3 regions of the Mesorhizobium sp. B2-4-13 genome follow, and region 3 is predicted to be linked to each of the others. Evidence: predicted binding sites of a transcription regulator. Region 3 holds the regulator's gene; each other region holds the start of a gene.

Region 1 (3,277 bases), on a different contig from region 3:
TGCTCATACTGCATGAACACCAGGTTCCAGAATTCGAGGAAGCGATCGCCGTCTTCCTCGGGACTGCCGGGAGGTCCACCCCAGATGTGCTCGCCACGATCGATGAAGATTTCCGAGCATGGTCCGCAAGGACCGGTGTCGCCCATCGCCCAGAAATTGTCCGAGGTCGGGATGCGGATGATGCGATCGTCGGAGAAACCGGCGATCTTCTTCCAGAAGCCAGCCGCCTCGTCGTCCGTGTGATAGACGGTGACCAGCAGCTTGTCCTTCTTCAGCCCGAACTCCCTGGTGATGAGGTTCCAGGCAAGCTCGATGGCGCGCTCCTTGAAATAGTCACCGAAGGAGAAATTGCCGAGCATCTCGAAAAAGGTCAGGTGGCGCGCGGTATAGCCGACATTGTCGAGATCGTTGTGCTTGCCGCCGGCGCGGACGCTTTTCTGGGCTGTGGTGGCGCGCGAATAGGGCCGCTTCTCCAAACCGGTGAAGACATTCTTGAACTGCACCATGCCGGCATTGGTGAACATCAATGTCGGATCGTTGCGCGGCACGAGCGGGCTCGAGGCCACGACCTCGTGGCCTTCCTTGCGGAAATAGTCGAGAAAGGTCGACCGGATCTCGTTGACGCCACTCATGGATACTGCCTTTTCAAGAGAGCCGCCGGCCGGACCGGCGGGAGATGGCTCTGTATTTTCTAGAAGATGGAGCTGGCCTTTTAGCCGTAGCTCTTGACCCTGTCCAGAAACACGGAATTGGGCCAATTCGCGCTTTGCACCGGCACTTGCGGGGCCGCCCAAACGAAAACCGCCGGCGCGAAGGCCGGCGGTCTGGAACGCGGTACTACAGAACTCTGTTACTTAAGCATTGACTAATAGTCTGGATTTATGGCCAAATTCTGACCGTTGCCTACATCGCGCCGGCTTCGTCCTCAAAACCGTCTTCGCCATTGCCCTCGGAGCCACCATTTTCGAGGAACTTTTCGGCGATCAATCCGGCATTCTGCCTGAGCGCCAGCTCGATCTCGCGCGCGGTATCGGGATTGTCGCGCAGGAACAGTTTCGCATTCTCGCGGCCCTGGCCGAGACGCTGCGAATTATAGGAGAACCAGGCGCCCGATTTCTCGACCACGCCGGCCTTGACGCCGAGGTCGACCAGTTCGCCGGTCTTGGAGACGCCCTCGCCATACATGATGTCGAACTCGACCACCTTGAAGGGCGGCGCCAACTTGTTCTTGACCACCTTGACGCGGGTTTGGTTGCCGACGACCTCGTCACGATCCTTGACCGAGCCGATACGGCGGATGTCGAGGCGAACCGAAGCGTAGAATTTCAGCGCGTTGCCGCCGGTCGTGGTTTCGGGCGAACCGAACATGACGCCGATCTTCATGCGGATCTGGTTGATGAAGATGACCATGGTGTTGGAGCGCGAGATCGACGCGGTCAGCTTGCGCAGCGCCTGGCTCATCAGGCGGGCCTGCAGACCCGGCAGCGAATCGCCCATCTCGCCCTCGATCTCGGCACGCGGCGTCAGCGCCGCCACCGAATCGACCACCAGCACGTCGATGGCGCCGGAACGCACCAGCGTGTCGCAAATCTCCAGCGCCTGCTCGCCGGTGTCGGGCTGCGAGATCAGCAGGTTCTCAAGATCGACGCCGAGCTTGCGGGCGTAGACCGGATCGAGCGCGTGCTCGGCATCGACGAAGGCGCAGATGCCGCCCTTCTTCTGGGCTTCAGCCACGGTGTGCAGGGCCAGGGTCGTCTTGCCGGAGCTTTCCGGCCCGTAAATCTCGATGATACGGCCGCGCGGCAAGCCACCGACGCCGAGCGCGATGTCGAGGCCGAGCGAGCCGGTCGGCACCGTTTCGATCTCGACGACCTGCTCGTTGGCGCCGAGCCGCATGATCGAGCCCTTGCCGAAAGCCCGCTCGATTTGCGACAGCGCCGCATCCAGAGCCTTTGATTTGTCCACTGCCTTATCCTCTACCAGCCGCAAAGAATTCTGAGCCATGATACATCACCCCTTGGTCGTCAATGAAGGCCGGACAATCCGTGATCCCTGCCATTTTGTACCTTTTTTGTTCTCATTTCGCAAGGGGTGACAACCAACTGAAAAACAAAGGATATCGCGGTTTGTTCTTTTTTTGTCTCGCAAACCCTGGCACGAACGGGCTCCGCATTGGGCCAGACGGCTCGATCGTATCGCTCGACCGAATCGCCGACCAGCATGCGAAGCTCTGTCGCGCACTCTAGCGCTTGTGCGGCCGCAACAACAAAGGTCATATCGCCACCATGGTGGAATCTCCGAAGATCCTGGCCGTGGGCGGCGCCCATATCGACCGGCGTGGCCAGGTGTACGGTCCCTACGTGCCGGCAGCCTCCAATCCCGGCACGATGCGCGAGGATATCGGCGGCGGCGTCTTCAATGCGTTGCGCAGCATGGTGCGGCGCGGCGTGTCGGCCTCCCTGGTGTCGATGCGGGGCGGCGATGCGTCGGCCGATACGGTTTCACGGGCCATCGCCGAGGCAGGCATCGCCGATCTTTCGGCGGTGTTCCTCGACCGTACCACGCCGAGCTACACGGCATTGATCGATCGCGAGGGCGAATTGATCGTCGGCTTTGCCGACATGGCACTGTACGACCTGGCTTTTCCCAAGCAGATCAGGCGTTCCAAGATACGCCAGGAGGTGGCCGCCGCCGATGCCATCCTGTGCGACGCCAATTTGCCGTCGGCCGCCCTGGAGCGGCTGCTGTCGCTCGCCGCCGACAAACCGGTTTTCGCCATCGCGATTTCGCCGGCGAAGGTAACGCGGCTGATACCGGTTCTCGGCGGGCTGGCCCAGCTCTTCATGAACCGGCGAGAGGCCGTCGTGCTGGCCGGTGTCAATGCAGCGGCCGCCGAGCGGGAAATGGTCGACGGGTTGCGGTGCAGCGGCCTTGCCAGCGGCGTGGTCACGGCCGGCAGCGGCCCTGTGCTGGGTTTCGATGAGACAGGCGCCTTTTCGATCCTGCCGCCTGCCCCCAGAAAAGTCGCCGATGTCACCGGCGCCGGCGACGCGCTGGCAGGTGCGACGGTCGCAGCACTGCTGCGGGGCCAGCCGCTGCGCCACGCCGTGCGCGAGGGCGTCGCCGCGGCAACGCTGGCCATCGAAAGCGCCGACGCGGTGCCCGAATTCACCGCGGCGAGCTTCGCGGAAGCGCTGGCCCTTGTGCCGGATGCCAGGGAAGTGGCATGAGACCCGGCAAGTTCATAACGCGCGGTGAAGCTACGCTTTCCTGATGG
Region 2 (3,277 bases), on a different contig from region 3:
GGCCTGCTGCATGTCGAAAGCGGCGACGGCCAGCACCGAGAGGCGCACCAGGTCGAAGCCAAAGCCGGCATCGATATGCTGCTCGAGTGCCGCCAGCCTTTCATGGAACAATTTCCGGATCAGCAAGGGTTCGCGCATCGGCCGCGAGGTGCCGAGCGCGATGCGGCTGACGGCGCCGTCGACGCGAAAAAGCAACAGCGTCAGGCTCCTTGCGCCTTCGCCGCGGCGTTCGAGGTCGGTCTTCAAGGTCGTCGCCAGCATGCCCACCAGCCGTTCTATTTCCTCCGTCAGCGTGACGGGCTCGGCGAGATGACGCTCGACCGAAAGCGGCGCGACGGGAAGACGCGGTGAGATCGCCTCGTCGAGACGGCCAAGCGCCTGGTCGAGGCGCTGGAGCAGCAAAGCGCCGAAGCGGCGGGCGAGCGGCGCGCGCGGTGCCGCCATGACGGCGTCCGCCGTGCGCAGCCCCACGCTTTCCAGGCTGGTACGGGTTTCCGGCGCTATGCGAAGGGCGGCCAGCGGCAAAGGGGCGAGCAAGGCTTCCTCCTCGCCTGATGGAACGATGCGGTCGCCGCAAAAGCGGGCCGCCGCCCAGGCCGCCCCGGGCGTGCCGGCAAGCCCGGCGCGGACGTCGAAACCCTGCTGGAAGAAGCGCGACAGGATTTCGTCCAGCATGGCGCGTTCGCCGCCGAACAGATGGGTGCAGCCGGTGACGTCGAGGAACAGGCCGTCAATGCCGTCCAGCGCCACCAGCGGCGTGTAGCGGTCGCACCAGTCGGCAAGGCCCTCGAGCAGGCGCCGGTCGGCCTCCGGATCGGCTTCGACGATGTCGATCGACGGATGCATGGCGCGCGCATCGGCAATCCCCATGTCGCGCTTCAGGTGCAGCGCCTCAGCCCGCGCGTCGAGGGCCGAGATGCGCTGCGCGTTGCCCTGGCGATGGCTGATCACGAGCGGTGGATGAGATGGCTGCGGATGATCCGGCGGCCGGGAACGCCAGGATTTCCCCAGACGCTGCCGCAGGATCCTTTCGGTCGCGAGATAGGGAAACCACAGGGACAGGATTCTCTGCCCATTCGTTGCTTGCCCTGCTTCTTTCCTCGCCCCTTCTTTCATCGAATCTGCATTCATCGGGGTTCCACTCCAGTGTGAATTGTCCAGGCAGGGCCGTGCGGCTCTTGCCGATGCTGATGGTGAAGGCCGGGTGGCCGATCGAGCCGGCGAGCGGCCCGGCGACTGTTTCGCGCGGCACGGCCGGCGCCGAAGCGACAATCAGACGAACAGGCGCCGCCGTCGGTTCGGGCTCGGCCGCTTGTCGCAGCAGGAACACCGGCCGGCCGGCACCTTGCGCCCGCGCATGCAGGCGGCGTGTCGCGGTCAGGTCCAGCCGCTGCGGATTGCCGCGGATCTCCAGGATGACGGCTGCAAGCGCGGTCATGCGGGCCGCCTCCTCGGCGATCCACAGCGCATCGACAAGCCTGGGCGTCTCGGAAAACAGCAATTGCTGGGGCTCGATGCCGAACGAGGCATGCAGCCCCCTGGCATAGGGAAAGCCGGCCTCATGGAAAATTTCCGATGTCCCGATCCACAGGATGGGCAGCCCCTGCGCCTGGCTGAGGATCAGGCTGACGATCGACAGGGCGAAACCGGCGACGGCGCCCGCATCGCGGGTTTCCAGGCCATGGATTTCGGTCAGGGCGGCTTTCGGCAGGCCGCCGCTGAGCGCGGCATCGAGCCGCTCGATGCCGATGGGCAGGAAAGCGTCCGGCAAGGCGGCGGCAAGCCCGCGCCGGACGATCGTCAGATCGCTGCCGGCGTCAGCAAGGGGCGCGCCAGCCGGCGCCTGCAGGCGCTCGGGCAGTGTTCCCTCGATCTTCGCGATCTGGCGGCGCAGGGCAAAAACAGTCTCCCGCGCCACGGCGGTCATCGCCATGACGGTCAGCTTTCACTCACAATTGTTCCTGTTATGTTCCTATAGATTCCAGAGGGGATCGGAAGAGTCAAGCAGGCTCATCAAGGAATTTATTCCTCTTCTTGCGCGACACCGGCGTACAGGCGTCATTTGCCTCGACCAGCGCGAACGCCTATATGCCGGGATCAAAGGACAAAGCATGGCCCGCATCTACAAGACCCGCACCTGGCATGGTGAACTTGCGCCCTCGATGGAGGAATTGGAGTTCCTGGCCCTGGAGGCCTACGCCCACCTGCCGGAGGATTTTCGCAAGCTGACCGGCGAGATCGTCATCCAGATCGCCGAATTCCCGACCGACGAGATCATGGACGACCTGTCGCTGGAAACGCCGTTCGACCTGCTCGGCCTGTTCGAGGGGCGCGGTATCGCCGAACGCTGGAACCCGCAGACAGGCGAAGGCCCGAACCGCATCACGCTCTACCGCCGCGCCATGCTCGACTACTGGGCCGAAAACGAGGAAACGCTGGGCGACATCGTCACCCACGTACTGGTCCACGAGATCGGCCACCATTTCGGCCTGTCGGACGATGATATGGAGAAGATCGAAGAGGCGGCTGAATAGCCCTCGGCGTTTTCCCCTACCAGTCGCTGAGCTTCGTATCCGGCCCGTATTCCTGGCCATCGACATCCTTCACCACGGCCTGGCCGCAGCGCATGGTCTTGGTCTTCTTGTCGTAGGCGTAGGTCGGCGAGCCGAACAGGTGCCAGCCCCTGTTCAGCGCCGCCGTCACCTTATGGCAAAAGCTGGCGTCGTCCGGGGCGGTGAGAAAGCGGTAGAGTTTCATCGTCCAACTCCTGTCGTGTATCCCCAAATCGGCGAATATCATGCGCCGATGGCGGCCGCTTTCGCCAGAAGTTTTTCGGCCTGCGCCAAGTGCAACCGCTCGACCATCCTGCCATTCAGCGCGATGACCCCCTTGCCACTGTTTTGCGCAAGCGCGAAGGCATCCTTCACCGCGCGCGCCTCGGCCAGCGCCTGCGCCGACGGGGCGAAGGCACGGTTGGCCGCCTCGACCTGCGATGGATGGATCAGCGTCTTGCCGTCGAAGCCCATGGCGGCGGCCTGCGTGCACTCACGCGCGAACGCATCCGGGTCGCGGAAATCGTTGAACACCCCATCGAGCATGTCGATCCCGCCGGCGCGTGCCGCCAGCAGCATCTGCATCAGCCATGGCAGCAGATAGGCGCGATCCGGCGTCGCCAGCACGCCGGTATCCTTGATCAGGTCATTCGTTCCGGCGATGAAACAATCCAGGCGCGAGGCGGGGTCGCGGCCGAGTTCGGCGATGGCGCCGATGTTGAGCA
Region 3 (3,277 bases):
GCCATTATCCGTCAGCGCCTTCTTGAAGCCGGCTATGGCGGCGTTCAATTGCGGATGCTCGCCGAAATTGGCAATGCCGATACGGATCTGATCGGCCGCGGCACTGCCGGCACTGACCATCAATGCGCCTGCCAGGGCCAAGCCCGACAACCAAGCGGATTTCGACTTCAACATCATTTCCTCCCAGATTTGATCAGGGCCGCTTGGAAACGCGGCTACTACGGCGATCATGGTGAGTCCGCTGGTCTGTGTCAAACATTATATATAATTGTTGCTGTGACGCACTATCATATATACTTTTCGCCAGACGACGGATTGATCACCATGCTGAATGAAACGAGTTCCACAAAAACGGAAGCCGCCTATCAGCTGTTGCGGCGCGACATCCTGACCACGCGCCTCATGCCCGGCGCCCCGCTCAAACTGAGTGCGCTGCGCGGCACCTATGGCGTCGGCTGGACACCGTTGCGCGAAGCCCTGTCGCGGCTCGAGGCCGAACGCCTGGTCACCGCGATCAGCAATCGTGGTTTTGCCGTGGCTCCGGTGTCGCGGGCCGAGCTGGAGGATCTGGCACGCGCCAGGATGGTGGTCGAGATACCCCTGTTCCTCGAATCTATGGAAAAAGGCGGTAGGGAGTGGGAGGATGCCGTGGTCACCGCCCACTACCGGCTCTCGCGTTGCAAGACGGCGGTCGACGATCCCTCGGACGCGGCCGTCGACAGATGGGACGAGAACCACGAGGCTTTCCATGCGGCGCTGCTGAGCGCCGCCACATGCGACTGGCTGTTGCGGTTCCGCTCGACGATCTCGGATCAGTTGCGCCGGCATCATCGCTTTCTTGGTCTGGCGCCGACACTGCGGGCCGCGGCCGGCCTCAAGGATGGCTATGAAGAGGCAATCGAAGCGCTGCGCGAAGCGATTGCGATCGAACACCATACCGCGATCATGGAAGCGGCGCTCGACCGTGACATCGAGCGGGCCAAGGCGCTGATGACGGCGCATATCGGCTACACACTGCACGTCTATGTCCACAGCGAAGACAGCGGCGCTACCAGATACGCCGCTCGCGCCGGCAGCTTGAAGGCGGGTTCGGGATAACTTCAGCGCTTCCGCGACGCCTATTCGAACGCGCTGGCCGGAGTGCGCCGAACGCCCGGATCCATGGCCGCCCGAAGCTACCAATCGTTGGCATTTTGGTTTCGTTTCGTTCCGCGAATAATGGCTCCGCGAATTATACGTCCCTCCGAGGAGAAGCCTTCCAACTAACTGATGCCAAAGCCTCGTCGGCGGATGGGCCACAGGCCATTAACCAAAACGATTTCAATGCGCCTGCCGATGGCAGAAAGGACTGGTTGCTGCCCGCCGTCGCGGGCAAAAAACTTCAGACCCCTTAACAAATTCATTAAACTTTAAACGGTTGCAGAACACAACTGGAACAGATAGTGTTTGTTCTGGGTTTGTTTTTTCGATTCTGGTTCAACCTTTCGTTCAATGTCTTGGGGGCCGCCATGCTGACACGCAAGCAACATGAACTGCTGATGTTCATCCACGAACGGCTCAAGGAAAGCGGGATACCGCCTTCCTTCGACGAGATGAAGGAAGCACTCGATCTTGCCTCCAAGTCGGGGATCCATCGCCTGATCACGGCCCTGGAGGAGCGCGGCTTCATTCGCCGGCTACCCAATCGGGCGCGCGCGCTGGAAGTGCTGCGGCTGCCGGACTCGATCGCGCCGGGCCTCAATGCGGCAAAGAAGTTCTCGCCAAGCGTCATCCAAGGCAGCCTTGGCCAAGGCAGTCTCGGACGCCAGATCAGGCCGGCCGCTGCGCCTTCGCGCCTGCCCGCGGCCGGCAACGACGACGATGCGGTTTCAGCCGTGTCCATCCCGGTCATGGGCCGTATCGCCGCCGGTGTGCCGATCGATGCCATCCAGCATCAGACGCATTCGATCTCGGTGCCGCCGGACATGATCATGGGCGGCGAGCACTATGCGTTGGAGGTCAAGGGCGACTCGATGATCGAGGCTGGTATCTTCGATGGAGACACGGTCATTATCCGCAATGCCGACACGGCAAGCCCGGGCGAAATTATCGTGGCACTGGTCGACGAAGAGGAAGCGACACTGAAGCGGTTCCGCCGCAAAGGCGCTTCGATCGCTCTCGAGGCCGCCAATCCAGCCTACGAAACGCGCATTTTCGGGCCGGACAGGGTCAAGGTACAAGGCAAGCTGGTCGGATTGATCAGGCGCTACTGAACCGGCTTGTTATCGGGCTTGTCGGGTTTTTTGTACGGCGGCAGCCCCCTCGCCTCGCGTGAGAATTTTCGCTGTTCGTGCCAGGGCCGGTATGGTCCGTCGACGGCGAATGCGATCGCGGCCCGGGTCGTGGCCGACTGGGGATTGAAGAAGACGGCAGCGCTTCCCTTGCGGGCGAGCTGCCGTTTGGTGACGACGAGAACCAGTGGATTGTGGCAGGCGTCATAGGCGGTTGCGTCATTGACGATGATCAGGTCGGCGAAAGCGCAGGCTTTCCAGGTGGTCTTGCGGTCCTCGACATAGGCAATGATCGCGCCGGAAGGGTGCCTGGCAAGGCACAGGCCTTCGCGGCAGTAGAAGGGCGATCCCAGCGGCAGGTCGGTGGGACTGGCAACATCGAATTGCCCGTCTGTCGTGTCGAACATTTCCGGTTTGACGATTGTTTCGGAGATCAGGGCGCGCTTCCAGTTGTCGGTTGCGAATTCGTTCGGACGTTCCCGGTTGACGGCCAGTTCGCCATTGCCGATCGGCAGCGCGACCAGCCGCGCATCTTCCGAGATCAGCACATCGGGCGCGCGCGTATGCGACACAGTCAACAGGCCGGCAAGCGCGAATGGCAGCGCCGCGAGCCGCAGCCATGTCGTCGCCATCGTCGCGATAACCAGCGCGACGGTGACCAGCAGCACGGATTGCTGCGAAATCAGCCCGACTCCATCGACCGGAGAGCGCTCCGATATCCACGCCGACACGGCGATCATTGCTGTCAGGCCCTTGCCCATGAGATAGAGAGCCGGCCAATCCAGTCCGAATGGCATCAGCAGGGCGCTGGCGACGGCCAGGAACATCACGACCGACACGATCGGCATCACGGCCAGATTGGCGAACAGGCTGAGCGGCGATACCCGCTGGAAATGCCAGATGGCAAACAGTGCCGTGGCGCTGCCGGCGATAATGGACGTCATGGCCAATCCTCCTGTCGCCAGCAGGAATTTTCGCGTCAGGAACCCCGCCAGGGATCGCTTTGG

Evidence for each region. Region 3 encodes LexA, which represses DNA repair genes until DNA is damaged. Its sites were predicted from a motif close to TGTTCNNNNTGTGTTCNG; they were not measured.
Region 1: a site for LexA is predicted at 2,062-2,079, ahead of recA (recombinase RecA). Genes of this name have one in related genera too.
Region 2: a site for LexA is predicted at 1,957-1,974, ahead of FJ936_RS16840 (metallopeptidase family protein). Genes of this name have one in related genera too.

What each region holds. Positions count from the first base shown of each region.
Region 1 is NZ_VFVB01000006.1:259,551-262,827, reverse strand. Features, by position in the region: gene alaS (alanine--tRNA ligase) at 1-632, opposite strand, end outside; gene recA (recombinase RecA) at 904-2,004, opposite strand; gene FJ936_RS18495 (carbohydrate kinase family protein) at 2,286-3,230, shown strand.
Region 2 is NZ_VFVB01000005.1:337,340-340,616, forward strand. Features, by position in the region: gene FJ936_RS16830 (DUF6504 family protein) at 1-951, opposite strand, end outside; gene FJ936_RS16835 (hypothetical protein) at 893-1,933, opposite strand; gene FJ936_RS16840 (metallopeptidase family protein) at 2,112-2,534, shown strand; gene FJ936_RS16845 (DUF1737 domain-containing protein) at 2,551-2,757, opposite strand; gene FJ936_RS16850 (CoA ester lyase) at 2,796-3,277, opposite strand, start outside.
Region 3 is NZ_VFVB01000004.1:594,095-597,371, reverse strand. Features, by position in the region: gene FJ936_RS14815 (ABC transporter substrate-binding protein) at 1-174, opposite strand, end outside; gene FJ936_RS14810 (GntR family transcriptional regulator) at 325-1,098, shown strand; gene lexA (transcriptional repressor LexA) at 1,509-2,252, shown strand; gene FJ936_RS14800 (ComEC/Rec2 family competence protein) at 2,246-3,277, opposite strand, start outside.